2 regions of the Streptosporangium sp. NPDC006007 genome follow, and region 2 is predicted to be linked to the other one. Evidence: predicted binding sites of a transcription regulator. Region 2 holds the regulator's gene; the other holds the start of a gene.

Region 1 (7,813 bases), on a different contig from region 2:
CCCTGCCCCTTGAAGGAGAGCTGGACGAGCCACTCGCCGGTGGTCTGATCCACACCGGCGTTCGCGGTGGCGATCGAGCTGCCGATCACGGCCGCCTTGTCGAGAACGTACTTGGCGCTGCCGTCCTCGCTACAGCCGACGAACTGCTTGTTGGGGTCGTCCTGGGCGCCCTGCCCCTTGTCCTTGGAGCAGTCGAGGGTCTCGAACTGCTTGAGCACCGCCGGATCGATGCCGGTCGGGTCCACCCCCGCCAGGGGGTCGTCGGACTCCGCGGGCTGCGGCGGCTGCGCGGACGGAGTCGCGCTCTTACCGGGCTTGTCGGACTTGTCGGGCTTGCTGGAGGGGGTAGGGGCCGGGCTGGGGTTGATGAGCGCCGCGGACAGGGCGCGACCGGCGGGCGAGCCGCTCGGGGTGGGTGCCGCGGTGATGGTCGCGGCCGGCCGAGACGAACCGGTGTCCTCCTTGCCCTCGGCCTTGGGCGAGGAGGACGGGGCCGGCGTTTTTGCCCCCTTCCCGCCGGGGGCTGTAGGAGTCGGCGTCGGCGCCTGGGTGGGCATCTGCCCCGGGGGCTGAGGTGATCCGGCCGCGACCGCCATCACCTGACGGAATCGCAGTTCCGCAGTGGTGCCGACCAGCTTGACGACTTCCTCTTGGCCCACTCCGGGGACGGAGATGATGATGTTGTCGCCGGACTTGGCGACCTCGGCGTCGGAGATGCCGCTGCCGTTCACCCGATTACGGATGATGCCAACGGCCAGGTCGATACTCTCCTCGGTGGGAGGGGTACCGTTCGGGGTGACGGGTTGCAGCGTCACTGTCGTGCCGCCGGCGAGGTCAAGGCCATATTGGGGGGTGTACGCCTTGTTCAGGAGCATCACCCCGCCCATGGCGAGAATAATCGCCAGAAGCAGGAGGAGCATGCGTCCCGGTCTGCTCTGGCCACTGGTCGATCGGGCCACTGGTCGTCAGTTCTTTCGGCTGTAGGGATTGTTGGCGTGCCTACTCATGACTTCTTGGTCGTCGAGTCCTGGTCGTCACCATGCGGCTCCACGGTCCCGGCCACGTTGTCGTCCACGGTTCCGACGTTCTTGACATCATCGTCCTCCACGTCGTCGACCGGTGTCAGCACGCGGCCGATCGCGGCCTTGACCCAGCGGGTCTCAACACCGGGGGCGATCTCAAGGATCACATCGTCGGCGTCGATCGCCACCACCGTCGCGAAAAGCCCGGTGGTCGTCATGATGCTGGTCCCCGGGGCCAGGGAGTTCTGCATCCGGGCCTGCTCCTGCTGCCGCTTGCGCTGCGGCCGGATGAGCAGGAAGTAGAACACCACGACCATCAGAGCGATCATGATAAGGCTCGAATAGTTGCCGCCCATAGGGCCGCTCCTTCACTTAAGAATGACCGGCCTGGCGCCGGACGTCGTATACGGCCACGCCGCTCAGCACGTCAGCCTACACAGCCAGCCAAGCCACGGAGTTTAGGCGAGCTGTTAGGAGCGCGGCAACGAAGTCACGATCTGGCGCGCGGGGAAGTTCCCATTTCGATACCGTTGTCACCAATTCGTGATCAACGTGACGCGGCCTTCCTCCCAGAATTCAACGTCAGGGAGGGGCCGAATCATCCCCGAGATCACCGATCATCGAGGCGCCGAACGCCTCCGGGGGCGGGGTCAGGCCCAGGTGAAGCCAGGCGGCGGCGGTCGCGACGCGCCCGCGGGGCGTGCGGGCCAGCAGTCCCTGCCGCACCAGGAACGGCTCGGCGACCACCTCGACGGTCTCAGGCTCCTCGCCCACCGCGACCGCCAGGGTGGACAGACCCACCGGGCCGCCGCCGAACTTACGCAGCAGCGCCCCGAGCACGGCCCGGTCCAGCCGATCCAGCCCTTCGGCGTCGACCTCGTAGAGGTTCAGCGCCGCCGAGGCGACATCCCGGGTGATCACTCCGTCGGCCCGCACCTCCGCGAAGTCGCGCACCCGGCGCAGCAGCCGGTTGGCGATGCGGGGCGTGCCCCGGGAGCGCCCGGCGATCTCGCGGGCCGCGTCACCGGGAAGCCGCAGGCCGAGCAGCCGCGCCGAACGGTGCAGAACCTGCTCCAGCTCGGCGGGGTGGTAGAAGTCCATGTGCGCCACGAACCCGAACCGGTCGCGCAGCGGCGCGGGCAGCAACCCGGCCCGGGTGGTGGCCCCGACCAGGGTGAACGGCGCGACCTCCAGCGGGATCGCGGTCGCCCCCGGCCCCTTGCCCACCACGATGTCGACGCGGAAGTCCTCCATCGCGAGATAGAGCATCTCCTCCGCCGGGCGCGCCATCCGGTGAATCTCGTCGATGAAGAGGACCTCGCCCTCCGAGAGCGTCGACAAGATCGCCGCGAGGTCGCCTGCCCGCTCCAGCGCGGGGCCCGAGGTGATCCGGAGCGGCACGGAGAGCTCGGTGGCGATGATCATGGAGAGGGTCGTCTTCCCCAGCCCCGGTCCACCGCTCATCAGCACGTGGTCCGGCGGCCGGTTGCGCCGCAGCGCGCTGTGCAGGACCAGGGACAGTTGCTCGCGCACCCGCGCCTGACCGATGAACTCCTCCAGCCGCTTGGGCCGGAGCGCCGCCTCGACGAGCCGCTCGTCGCCCTCGGCCTCCGGCGACACCAGATCCCGCTCGGAAGTCACGCCGATCCACCCTCACTCGCTGGGACGCCCGGCCGGGCCGTCGTCCTGCCGGCCCCTCGCCACCCAGACCCGTGGCGCCCCGGGACGACCGGCGTCCGCGTCGCGGCGTCCGGGGTCACCGGGGTCACCGGACGCTCAGCACGCGGAGCGCGGCCTTGAGCAGCGCCGCCACCTGCGGGACCCGGCCCTGCGCGATCTCGGCGTCGGCCTGGGGGGCGACGGCGGCGACGGCCTCGTCGGCGTCCCTGGCCGGGTAACCCAGCCCCACCAGCCCGGAATGCACCTGGTCACGCCAGGGGGGCGTGACCCCGCCCCCGTCGAGGGCGGCGTTGACGGCCTCCTCGGGCGTGCCGAGCCTGTCCTTGAGATCGACGATGATCCGCTGGGCGCCCTTGGGCCCGACCCCCGGCACCCTGGTCAGCGCCTTGACGTCCGCGCTCGCCACGGCCATCCGGAGCGCGTTGGGCGTGTGCACGGCCAGCATCGCCAGGGCGACCTTGGGGCCGACCCCGTTGGCCGTCTGCAGCATCTCGAAGACCGCGCGCTCGTCGTCGGCGGCGAAGCCGAACAGCGTCAGCGAGTCTTCGCGGACCACGAGGGAGGTGGCCAGCCTGACCTCCTCCCCCAGCCGCAACGTGGCCAGCGTGCCCGGCGTGCAGTGGACCAGCATGCCCACCCCGCCGACCTCGACCACCGCCCCGTCCGGCGCGATCGTGGCCACCCGTCCGCGCACCGAGGCGATCACTGCGTGGTTCCTCTCGGATGCCCCGCGGCCCGGCCGCGTCCGCGGAAGTAGGCGGCGGCGGTGGTGCCGGGGCCTGAGCGGGCCCTGGCCGCCGCCTCCGCCAGCCGATTCTGCGCGCCACCCCGCCACACGTGGCAGATGGCGAGGGCGAGGGCGTCGGCGGCGTCGGCGGGCTTGGGCATCGCGTCCAGCCGCAGCAGCCGGGTCACCATGGCCCCGACCTGCTGCTTGCCGGCCGTACCACTGCCGGTGATCGCGGCCTTGACCTCGGAGGGCGTGTGCAGCGCCACCGGCAGCCCCCGGCGGGACGCGCACAGAATCGCCACCGCGGAAGCCTGGGCGGTGCCCATCACGGTCCTGAGGTTGTGCTGGGCGAAGACGCGCTCCACCGCGACCGCGTCGGGCTCGATCTCGTCGAGCCACCTCTCGATCCCCGTCTCGATCGCCACCAGACGGGCACCGATCTCCTCGTCGGCGGGGGTCCGCACGACTCCGACCTTGACCAGGGTGAGCGGCGCTCCCGGCCGTCCCTCGACCGCGCCGAGGCCGCACCGGGTCAGCCCCGGGTCGACCCCCATCACCCGCAACTCGGGCAACCGCACCGACACGCCTCCACTCGCCGAACATCTGTTCGGTGCCCGACTCTACCGTGTGTGAGCACGCGACGCACGGTTACCCGGCACCGCCCCGTCAGAAGTAGTCGAGCATGTGGGGCCTGGCCTGGAAGGCCTCGTCGAGGGCCGCGTCACCGTCCGCCGGCCCGGTGAGGAGTCCCGAGCGGCGGAGGGTGGGTGTGGGAACCCCCGCGTACAGGGCGGCGAGGGCGTTGGCCGTGAGGACGGGAACGGTCCCGGGCCGGGAGCCGGCGGGCTGGACCGTACCGGATCCGCCGGAGACCGTCAGGTGCCAGCTGCCGGAGTTGGCCTCCCGCCGGGGGTCGTCCACCTGGATCACGGTGTCGAGGACGACACCCGGCGGGAAGCCTCGCCCCGCGACGGCGGAGGCCAGGTCGACGACGCGGAACATCCAGCGGGTCTGCTCGATCCTGTCCTCGGCGCGGTCGCCGATCAGCCAGAGAACCGGGTCGTCGGGGGCGACGACCGCGCGGACCGACTTGGCGATCGAGGCGGAGGAGCCCACCAGCGACCACAGGGCCCGGACGGTGGCCTCCGAGCCCGCGACGAGGTTGGAGACCTCGATGTCGTTGCCGTTCCAGCGATAGACGACGAAGCCGTCGTCGGCGAGGTAGAGGAAGGCGTCCTTGTCCGCCAGCCGCGACTCCCAGGCACCGGCGTCCCAGCGGACGGGGCCGGAGGCGCGGGTGGCCGCGTGGACGCGGCCGAGCAGCGCGATCACCTCGGCGGCGTCGCCGGGGCCCATCCGGCGGAGCCCGACCCGCTCGGTGAGCCCGATGCCGCGCAGCGCCTCGGCCGGCAGCGTGGCCCGGTACATGGCGCCGGCGTGTTCCCAGCCCAGCGACCGGTAGAGGGGGGTGGTGGCCGGATAGAGGGCCGAGACCGGATGTCCCAGGTCCGCGCAGCGGTCGAGGGTGGCCTGCATCAGGGTCCGGGCGACGCCACGTCCCCGGTCTTCCGGGGCGACGGTCACCGAGGCGACGCCGCCCATGGAGATCGGCCTGCCGTGCCACCACTGGGTGAAGTCGGCGATCCGGCTCGTCGCGACGAGCCGGGGGCCGTCGACAAGGCCGAGGTATCTCCCGCCGCCGAGCATCGGGACGACCAGCCTGCGCCAGACCTCCTGCTCGGCTTCGGACAGGAGCCCGAAGGCACGCGTGCGGTTGTCCATCACGGCGTCGAGATCGTCAAGGGTCAAATCACGTAGCTGCACAGTCGTCCAACCTAGGCCATCCGCCTGGGGCGGGAGCCGCGGAGGAACGGTCCACGTCGAGAGCGCGCTGAAAAGGCGGTCCCGCCTTCGGCCCTCGCCCCTCCTGCGGAACGGTCCCGGCGGACCTCCCGCAAAACCCCCGTGCGGCGAGGCGTCCACCTGCGGCGAACCCCGGAGCCGGCCGACCCGCCGATCGACGCGCCAGGGGGGCGGGCAGGGGTCACCGGCGACGGGCGCCGGGCGGGTGCGCTCAGGCGTCGAGCTTCTCCATGACCTCGTCGGAGACGTCGAAGTTGGCCCAGACGTTCTGAACGTCGTCGCTGTCCTCAAGGGCGTCGATCAGCCTGAAGACCTTGCGGGCGCCGTCCTCGTCGAGCGGGACGTTCATCGTCGGCAGGAACCCGGACTCGGCCGAGTCGTAGTCGATCCCGGCGGCCTGCAGGGCTTTGCGGACCGGGACGAGGTCGGTGGCCTCGGAGACGACCTCGAAGGAGTCGCCGAGATCGTTGACCTCCTCGGCTCCCGCGTCGAGCACGGCGGTCAGCACGTCGTCCTCCGACAGCTCGCCCCTGGGGACGAGCACGACGCCCTTGCGGTTGAACATGTAGGACACCGATCCGGGGTCGGCCAGGGAGCCGCCGTTGCGGGTCAGGGCGACCCGGACCTCCGAGGCGGCGCGGTTGCGGTTGTCGGTGAGGCACTCGATCAGCACCGCGACGCCGCCCGGGGCGTAGCCCTCGTACATGATGGTCTGCCAGTCGGCGCCGCCGGCCTCCAGGCCGCCGCCGCGTTTGCGGGCGCGCTCGATGTTGTCGATGGGGACCGAGTTCTTACGCGCCTTGGTGATGGCGTCGTACAGCGTCGGGTTGCCGTCCGGGTCGGGGCCACCGGTCCGAGCCGCGACCTCGATGTTCTTGATGAGCTTGGCGAACAGCTTGCCCCGCTTGGAGTCAAGCGCGGCCTTCTTGTGCTTGGTCGTCGCCCATTTGGAGTGGCCCGACATCGGCTAGAGCTCCCTCACCATCTCAACGAAGTATGAATGCACCCCGACGTCCCCGGTAAGTTCCGGGTGGAAGGACGTGGCGAGCAGCGGTCCTTGGCGGACCGCGACGATCCTATCCCCCGCTTCGGCCCGAGCCAGCACTTCAACCTCGGAACCCACGGATTCCACCCACGGGGCGCGGATGAAGACCGCGCGGAGCGCGCCGCGCCCGGCGAAGTCGACGTCGGCCTCGAAGGAGTCGACCTGGCGGCCGAAGGCGTTGCGGCGGACCACCATGTCGATGCCGCCGACCGTCTGCTGGCCCTCGACCCCGCCCTCGATCCGGTCGGCCAGCATGATCATGCCGGCGCAGGAGCCGTAGGCGGGCATGCCGCCCTTGATCCTCAGCCGGAGCGGTTCGAGCAGCTCGAACGTGTCGGCGAGCTTCCACATCGTGGTGGACTCCCCGCCGGGGATGACCAGGCCGTCGACCGCCTCCAGCTCACCGGGACGCCGTACGGCCACCGCCTTCGCACCCACCGCCTCCAGAGAGCGCACGTGCTCGCGCACGTCTCCCTGCAGGGCGAACACACCGATGGTCGGGGCGATGCTCACAGTGGTCCTCTCAAGGGGCGCGGAAGGCTCCTTCAGCGTATGGCCACCGCGCGCGCCGCCCCAAACCCGATCATCCTCCGGACCGTTCCCGCGGAACCGTCCGGTCCGGGCCCTCGCCTCCGGCCCGGACCGTTCCCGGAGCCCTCGCCCACCGGCCCCCTCCTCGGCGGGAGAAGATCGCCGGGGGTGGGCACGCCCCGGCGGGTCCCGCGCGGCCCCGCGCGGCCTGGGGCGGCCTAGGGCGCCGACCGGCGCGGGGCGCGGAGACCGGCCCCGGAAAGCGGAAAAGGCGGCCTCCTCGCGGATGCCGCCTTTTCCGGGGGAACGCCTACCAGCCGCGCTCCGCCAGACGGTGCGGGGCCGGGATGTCCTCGACGTTGATGCCCACCATGGCCTCGCCCAGGCCGCGGGAGACCTTGGCGATGACGTCCGGGTCGTCGTGGAAGGTGGTGGCCTTGACGATCGCCGCGGCGCGCTGGGCCGGGTTGCCGGACTTGAAGATGCCCGAGCCGACGAACACGCCCTCGGCGCCGAGCTGCATCATCATCGCGGCGTCGGCCGGGGTGGCGATGCCCCCGGCGGTGAAGAGCACCACGGGCAGCTTGCCGGTCTTGGCGACCTCGGCCACCAGCTCGTACGGCGCCTGCAGCTCCTTGGCCGCGACGAACAGCTCGTCCTCGGGCAGCGAGGACAGGCGCTTGAGCTCGCCCCGGATCTTACGCATGTGGGTGGTGGCGTTGGAGACGTCGCCGGTGCCGGCCTCACCCTTGGAACGGATCATCGCCGCGCCCTCGGTGATACGGCGCAGCGCCTCACCCAGGTTGGTCGCACCGCAGACGAAGGGCACCGTGAACTGCCACTTGTCGATGTGGTTGGCGAAGTCGGCCGGGGTCAGCACCTCGGACTCGTCCACGTAGTCGACGCCGAGCGACTGGAGCACCTGGGCCTCGACGAAGTGGC
Region 2 (7,813 bases):
TCGACCTGCTCCTCCGGGTAGCCGAGCTGCCGCAGCGCGCGGGGGATCGTCTGGTTGACGATCTGCATTGAGCCGCCGCCGACGAGCTTCTTGAACTTGACCAGGGCGAGGTCGGGCTCGATGCCGGTGGTGTCGCAGTCCATCATCAAGCCGATGGTGCCGGTGGGCGCGAGCAGCGAGGCCTGGGCGTTGCGGTAGCCGTTCTTGTCGCCGAGCCTCAAGCACTCCGCCCACTGGCGGGAGGCCTCGGCGTGCACCGCCCGGTCGACGCTCCCCACCGTGCGCAGGTCGTGGCTGGCGGCGGCGTGCTTGTGCATGACCCGCTTGTGCGCGCCGGCGTTGCGGGCGTAGCCGTCGTAGGGGCCCACGACCGCGGCCAGCTCGGCACTGCGGCGGTAGGAGGTTCCGGTCATCAGCGAGGTGATGGCACCGGCGATGGCCCGCCCGCCCTCGGAGTCGTAGGCGTGGCCGGTGGCCATCAGCAGCGCGCCGAGGTTGGCGTAGCCGATGCCCAGCTGACGGTAGGCCCGGGTGGTCTGGTCGATCTTCTCGGTCGGGAAGTCCGCGAAGGTGATGGAGACGTCCATCGCGGTGATGATCAACTCAGTGATCTTCACGAAGCTCGCGATGTCGAAGGAGTTGTCGTCCTTCAGGAACTTCAGCAGGTTGATACTGGCCAGGTTGCAGGAGGAGTTGTCCAGGTGGAGGTACTCCGAGCACGGGTTGCTGGCGGTGATGCGGCCCGTCTCCGGGCTGGTGTGCCAGTCGTTGATGGTGTCGTCGTACTGGACTCCGGGGTCGGCGCACTCCCAGGCCGCCTTGGCCATCTTCCGGAACAGGCCCCTGGCGTCGATCGTCTCGATGACCTCGCCGGTGAGGCGGGCGCGCAGGCCGAACTCGGCGCCGTCCCGCACCGCGCGCATGAACTCGTCGGAGACGCGCACGGAGTTGTTGGCGTTCTGGTACTGGACGGAGACGATGTCCTTGCCGCCCAGGTCCATGTCGAACCCGGCGTCGCGCAGCGCGCGGATCTTGTCCTCCTCGCGCGCCTTGGTCTCGATGAACTCCTCGATGTCGGGGTGGTCCACGTCCAGGACGACCATCTTGGCCGCGCGGCGGGTGGCGCCGCCGGACTTGATGGTGCCCGCCGAGGCGTCCGCGCCGCGCATGAAGGAGACCGGGCCACTGGCCGTACCGCCGCTGGAGAGCAGCTCCTTCGACGAGCGGATCCGGGAGAGGTTCACGCCGGAGCCCGAACCCCCCTTGAAGATCACACCCTCCTCCTTGTACCAGTCGAGGATGGACTCCATCTGGTCGTCGACCGCGAGGATGAAGCAGGCGCTGACCTGCTGCGGCGAGGCGGTGCCGACGTTGAACCAGACCGGTGAGTTGAAGCTGAAGACCTGGTTGACCAGAGCGTGCTTGAGCTCGTGGTCGAAGATCTCGGCGTCCTCCTCGGTGGCGAAGTATCCCTCCTCGACCGCGGTCCTGGTGTAGACGCCCACCACGCGGTCGACGAGCTGCTTGAGGCTCCACTCGCGCTGCGGGGTGCCGACCGCGCCGCGGAAGTACTTGGTGGTCACGATGTTGGCGGCGTTGACCGACCAGAACCCGGGGAACTCCACGCCCCGCTGCTCGAAGTTGATCGAACCGTCCCGCCAGTTGGTCATGACGACGTCGCGGCGCTCCCAGGACAACTCGTCGTAAGGATGCACTCCGGGCGTGGTGAAGATGCGCTTCATCTTCAACCCCTTACGCGGCCGCTTGCCCCCACGCGCGGCTGCGCCACTGACCGTCTCCGTCATGACTTCCCCCTTCCGGGGCTCCGTGTGGAGCCCTTGAGTCGGACCACATCAACGCGCCGCTCTCCCCCGGCGCCCGGGGCCTGGCTCAGTCGTGTCCGGCGGACCGCTCCGCGCGCAACTGCTCGATCTCGACCTCGAAGTCGGCCAGGGTCTCGAACCCGCGGTAGACGGAGGCGAATCGCAGATAGGCCACCTCGTCCAGCTCGCGGAGCGGGCCCAGGATCGCCAGCCCGACCTCGTGCGCCGCGATCTCCGCGGCCCCGGTCGCCCGGATGCTCTCCTCGACTCGCTGACCCAGCTGGGCCAGCGAGTCCTCGTCGACCGGCCGCCCCTGGCACGCCCGCCGGACTCCGGCGATCACCTTGTCCCTGAAGAACGGCTCGGTCACCCCGCTGCGTTTGCTCACCATGAGCAACACCGTCTCCTGCGTGGTGAACCTGCGTCCGCACTCCGGGCAGGTGCGTCTGCGGCGGATTGCCCCGCCGTCCTCGGTGGACCGGCTGTCGATGACCCGCGTGTCAGGATGACGACAGAACGGACAGTGCACGCGCGTCGCCTCCTCGACCTGCCTAGCGGCTCACCTTTCTCGTGTTACTCCAGGTGCTCCACAGCCTCCACGCGAAGACGCTCGCGCGCGCCCCTCGAATGGTCGAGATGCGGTAATAGAAACACAATCTATGGTGGAGTAGAGCGATGAAGCCACTAGATGTTGTGGTCCAACCGTAGAAGTGTCGGCCCATGAACGCAAGTTAGGCAGGCCCCGCGAGCCGAAGTCCCTGATCAGCGCATCGCACCGGGGACGGCCGGGCGTGTCGCCCCTCCGGCCACTCCCGCACACCCCTCCCCGCCGGCGGACCCGCCGGCCTCTCAGCGGGCCGAACCGCCGGGCAGATGAAGCCGGGCCCCCGGCTGGATCACCGAGTCGGACAGGTCGTTGACATCCATTATCAGGCGGACCATCGAGGCAGGATCACCCTCCGTGGTGACCGCCTCGGCGATCTTCCACAGCGAGTCGCCCTTGCGCACCACGACCCACGGCAGCCCCTCGCGGCTCCTGCGCTCACCCGCCGAGGCCGCGTCGATGCGGGCGCCGACCCAGAGGGCCCCCAGGGTCAGGACGGTGAGCGCGGACACCACCACGACCCTCCCCCTCCGGGTGAGCCGGAGGGGCGGGGCCTGGCCACGCCCACCCCTCGCCGGCCCGGGCCTTCGGACAGGCGGCCGCCGGGACCCCCACCTTGTTTCGATCGCCTGCACGGTGCGCCCCCCATCCCCTCGACATGGCCGAACACACGTCGAAGAAAGGTCGATGAATCGAACACGATGTCGATTGAACTCCCGTACGATGTTGTACACCACGACGCCGCTGATTTCGAGGACGACTCGAACAATTGTTTGAATATGATCTTCGGCGAGGATACGGTTGCTCTGTGCGACGCAGTCAGCACAGACCGGGAGCGAGGAGATCGCATGAGCGAGCACAATGAGAACGCTTCGGCCGTCAGCGACCTGGCCGTGCGCAGGCGCGACTCCCTTGGCCTCACCCCCAGGCAGCGCAAGATCCTTGAGGTGATCCGCGACTCCGTGCAGCGACGCGGCTACCCGCCGTCCATGCGGGAGATCGGCGAGGCGGTGCAGCTCACCAGCACCTCCAGCGTGTCGCACCAGTTGACGGCGTTGCAGCGCAAGGGTTACCTGCGCCGCGACCCGCACCGCCCCCGCGCCCTCGAAGTGCGCCTGCCCGGCGAGCCGGTGCTCTGGGTGGACCCCACCGGTGACGACGAGACGCCGGTCAACCGCCCGACCGCGGCCTATGTGCCGCTCGTCGGCCGGATCGCCGCCGGCGGCCCGATCCTCGCCGAGGAGAGCGTCGAAGACGTCTTCGCCCTGCCCAAGCAGCTCGTCGGCGAGGGCACGCTCTTCCTGCTCCAGGTGACCGGTGACTCGATGATCGAGGCCGCGATCGCCGACGGTGACTGGGTGGTCGTCCGTCAGCAGCCGGTGGCCGACAACGGCGACGTGGTCGCGGCGATGATCGACGGTGAGGCCACGGTCAAGACCTTCAAGCGCAAGGACGGCCACGTCTGGCTGGTTCCGCACAACCCTAACTACGACCCGATCCCCGGCGACGAGGCCACCGTGCTGGGCAAGGTCGTGGCGGTGCTGCGCAAGCTCTGACCCGATCCGGACGGGAGCGGTCCCCGATCGGGGACCGCTCCCGTCCGGATATCAACGGCAGACGGGCATCTCCGCCGGGGACGGAGGGGACGTCAAGGGACGATGTTGACCAGCTTGGGCGCGCGGACGATGACCTTGCGGGGAGGGCCGGACAGGAAGACCCCGACCTTCTCCGAGGCCAGCGCCAGGGCCTCCAGATCGGCCTCGGAGATCTCCGGGGAGACCTCCAGCCGGTCACGGACCTTGCCGGCGACCTGCACGACGCACGTGACGGAGTCCTGGACCAGCAGGGCGCCCTCGGCCGTCGGCCACCCGGCGGTGGCGACCGAGGCCGAACGCCCCAGACGCTCCCAGCCCTCCTCCGCGGTGTAGGGCGCGACCAGCGACAGCATGATCGCCAGTGTCTCCGCGGCCTCCCGGACCGCAGGGTCGGCGGCGCCGGGCCCGGAGTCGATGGCGCGGCGGGCCGCGCTCGTCAGCTCCATCATGCGGGCCACCGCGACGTTGAAGCGGTGGGAGTCGACCAGTTTCGTGACCTCGTCTATGGTCCGGTGGACGAACTTGCGCAGTTCCAGGTCGCCTGCGGCGAAGTCCACGCCGGGGGCACAGGCGGCACCGGCCTCGGCCATGACGCGGAACGCGCGGGCCAGGAACTTCTGCGACGCGGCCGGGGAGACGTCGGCCCAGTCGATGTCGTCCTCCGGCGGACCGGCGAACACCACGGTCAGCCGGACCGCGTCCACGCCGTAGGCGTCGATCTGCTGACCCAGGTCGACGCCGTTGCCCAGGGACTTGGACATCGCCTTGCCCTGGTTGATGACCTGCCCCTGGTTCAGCAGACGGCTGAAGGGCTCGGTGAAGTCCACCATGCCCATGTCGTGCAGGACCTTGGTGAAGAACCGCGAGTACAGCAGGTGCAGCACCGCGTGCTCCACCCCGCCGACGTACTGGTCGATCGGGCCCCACCCGCGGACCTTCTCCACGTCGAACGGACCGCCGGAGTAGGACGGGTCCACGTAGCGCAGGAAGTACCACGAGGAGTCGACGAAGGTGTCCATCGTGTCGGTGTCGCGCCTGGCGGGCCCCCCGCACTTGGGACAGGAGACGTTGACCCAGTCGGCGGCCGAGGCCAGCGGGGAGACCCCCTTGGGGGCCAGGGCCTCGCCGCGCAGGTCAGGCAGGGTGACGGGCAGCTGGTCGTCCGGGACCGGGACCTCGCCGCAGCCGGCACAGTGAATGATCGGGATCGGGCAGCCCCAGAAGCGCTGGCGGGAGAGCAGCCAGTCGCGCAGGCGGAAGTTGACCGCCGCCCTGCCGGTGCCGCGCTCGGCCAGCAGTTCGACGATCCGGCGGATCGCCTCGGCCTTGGGCAGGCCGTCCAGCGGGCCGGAGTTGACCAGGGAGCCCTCGCCCACGGTGGCGACACCGGTCTCCCCCGGGTCGGCCAGGCCGGTGTGGACCACGACCCGCACCGGCAGGCCGAACCTCCGGGCGAAGTCCAGGTCGCGCTGGTCGTGCGCGGGAACCGCCATGATGGCGCCGTGGCCGTAGTCGGACAGGACGTAGTCGGCGGCCCAGACCGGCATGCGCTCGCCGTTGACCGGGTTGACGGCGTAGCGGCCCAGGAAGACGCCGCTCTTCTCCTTCTCGGTGGAGAGCCGGTCGATGTCGGACAGCTTGGCGACCTCGGCCCGGTACGCCTCGAACGCCTCGCGCCGGTCGTCGGAGACGATCTCCTCGGCCAGCGGGGCGTCGGGGGCGACCACGAAGAAGGTCGCGCCGTACAGGGTGTCGGGACGCGTGGTGTAGACGGTGACCGGCTCGTCGCGGCCCTCGATCATGAAGCGGACGTCGGCGCCCTCGGATCTGCCGATCCAGTTGCGCTGCATGGTCAGCACGCGCTCCGGCCAGCCGCCCTCCAGCTGCGCCATGTCGTCCAGCAGCCGGTCGGCGTACTCAGTGATCTTGAAGTACCACTGGGTCAGCTCCCGGCGGACGACCTCGGCGCCGCAGCGCTCGCACCGGCCGTCCTTGACCTGCTCGTTGGCCAGCACGGTCTGGTCGTTGGGGCACCAGTTGACCAGGCCGCCCCTGCGGTAGGCCAGGCCGCGCTCGAAGAAGCGCAGGAACAGCCACTGTGTCCACCGGTAGTAGCCGGTGTCGCTGGTGTGCAGGCGGCGGGACCAGTCAAAGGAGATCGCGTAGCGTTTGAAGGAGTTGGCCTGGGTCTCGATGTTGGCGTAGGTCCACTCGGCCGGGTGCGCGTCGCGCTTGATCGCGGCGTTCTCGGCCGGCAGGCCGAAGGAGTCCCAGCCGATGGGATGCAGCACGTTGTAGCCGCGCTGGAACCAGTAGCGCGAGACGACGTCGCCGATGGCGAAGACCTCGGCGTGCCCCATGTGCAGGTCGCCGGAGGGGTAGGGGAACATGTCGAGCATGTAGCGTCGCTCACGTGGGTCGGCGGGGTCGTCGGAGGCCCGGAAGGGGTCCAGCTCCTCCCACCGCCGCTGCCACTTGACCTGCAGTGCCTGCGGGTCGTAGTGCTGCTCGTCGCTCTGCATGTCGGCTCGCTCGCTCACGTCAATCTTCCCTCGGTATACGTCCGCGCAGATGATCTGACCCATCCGACCAATAGAAAAACCCTCCGCTCACGCGAAGGGCAGCCGCATCGGCGGGGCGTCTAGCGCCGGGAAGGCCGATGCGGCCCGATAAGCAGCAGGGTCACCGCACGCATATGCCAAGACTATCGCAGTCCGCAAGTCGTATTCGTGGCCTGGGAAAACGAGTTCGATCACGGCAAACGGAGGACACCGGCGTCGGCGGGTCAGCACAATGGGGGGATCCGCGTAGCCAGGAGGGGCCGCGGGCGGATGGGGTGCATCCGTTGTGACCTCACATGTCCTAATCAGTTTACTCTTTTCACCGTGGCACACTCAGTCGAGCCGGGGCAGGGCCCGGATCCCTCGGAGGTCGGCCTGCCGATGCAGGATCCACCCACCGACCCCACAGGACTCCAGTTCAGGGGGGCGTTCTCCAGTTTCCCTGCGAACTCCCCTGTCTCACGTGAGACCATGCCCAATAGTCATAATTCGGGCACCCGTGCGGGAGGTAAGGAAGCCATGGCTTCGGAGCAGTCCAGCCAGTCCCACCTGCCTCCGGCATGGCCGGAGGCGGTGGACCCCCCGCCGGCGTGGGCGAACGACCCCCTCGGCACCGGCCCCAGGCTCCCGCTGCCCCAGAACGAGTCCCAGCCGGGCCGCGGCTCCCGGCAGGCCTCCCCGGGCAACGGCTGGGACCAGGCCGGCGCCGCCCCGGCGGGCAACGGCTGGGACCAGGCGACCACCCCTCCGACAGGTAGCGGCTGGGACCAGGCGGGCGCCGTCTCCCAGGGCGGCGGCTGGGATCAGGCCGGCGCGCCACGGACGGGCAGTGGCTGGGACCAGGCGGGCGCATCTCCGGCCGGTAACGGCTGGGACCAGGCCGCCACCCCCTCGGCGGGCGACGGCTGGGATCAGACGGCCACGCAGCACCTCCCCGGCCTACCGGCGGCGGGCGACTCCTGGCAGACCCCGCCGACGGCGCGGGAGGGCTCGGGCCGCCACGCCCCGGCTCCGGAAACCGGCGGCGCCGGATGGCCGACGGCCACACCGGCGGGCAATGCCGGATGGCCGTCCGTCACCCCGGCGGACAGCGCGGTCTGGCCGCCCACCTCCCCCGCGGAGAACACCACCCGGCCCCCCGCCACCTCGTCGGACAACGCCGTGTGGCCGCCCACCTCCCCCGCGGAACCGCAGAACCCGCTTTTCACCCCCTCCTGGGTGAACGCCCCG

Evidence for each region. Region 2 encodes LexA, which represses DNA repair genes until DNA is damaged. Its sites were predicted from a motif close to TCGAACANNTGTTCGA; they were not measured.
Region 1: the regulator LexA is predicted to act here: its motif matches at 4,028-4,043, upstream of ruvC (crossover junction endodeoxyribonuclease RuvC).

Annotation. Positions count from the first base shown of each region.
Region 1 is NZ_JBEXUG010000042.1:11,124-18,936, forward strand. It holds gene secD (protein translocase subunit SecD) at 1-920, opposite strand, end outside; gene yajC (preprotein translocase subunit YajC) at 1,004-1,351, opposite strand; gene ruvB (Holliday junction branch migration DNA helicase RuvB) at 1,605-2,663, opposite strand; gene ruvA (Holliday junction branch migration protein RuvA) at 2,788-3,408, opposite strand; gene ruvC (crossover junction endodeoxyribonuclease RuvC) at 3,405-3,995, opposite strand; gene ABZ194_RS25245 (GNAT family N-acetyltransferase) at 4,099-5,256, opposite strand; gene ABZ194_RS25250 (YebC/PmpR family DNA-binding transcriptional regulator) at 5,507-6,259, opposite strand; gene pdxT (pyridoxal 5'-phosphate synthase glutaminase subunit PdxT) at 6,263-6,853, opposite strand; gene pdxS (pyridoxal 5'-phosphate synthase lyase subunit PdxS) at 7,182-7,813, opposite strand, start outside.
Region 2 is NZ_JBEXUG010000015.1:51,560-59,372, reverse strand. It holds gene ABZ194_RS14565 (vitamin B12-dependent ribonucleotide reductase) at 1-1,805, opposite strand, end outside; gene nrdR (transcriptional regulator NrdR) at 1,891-2,352, opposite strand; gene ABZ194_RS14555 (LysM peptidoglycan-binding domain-containing protein) at 2,673-2,942, opposite strand; gene lexA (transcriptional repressor LexA) at 3,276-3,983, shown strand; gene leuS (leucine--tRNA ligase) at 4,076-6,544, opposite strand; gene ABZ194_RS14540 (hypothetical protein) at 7,103-7,813, shown strand, end outside.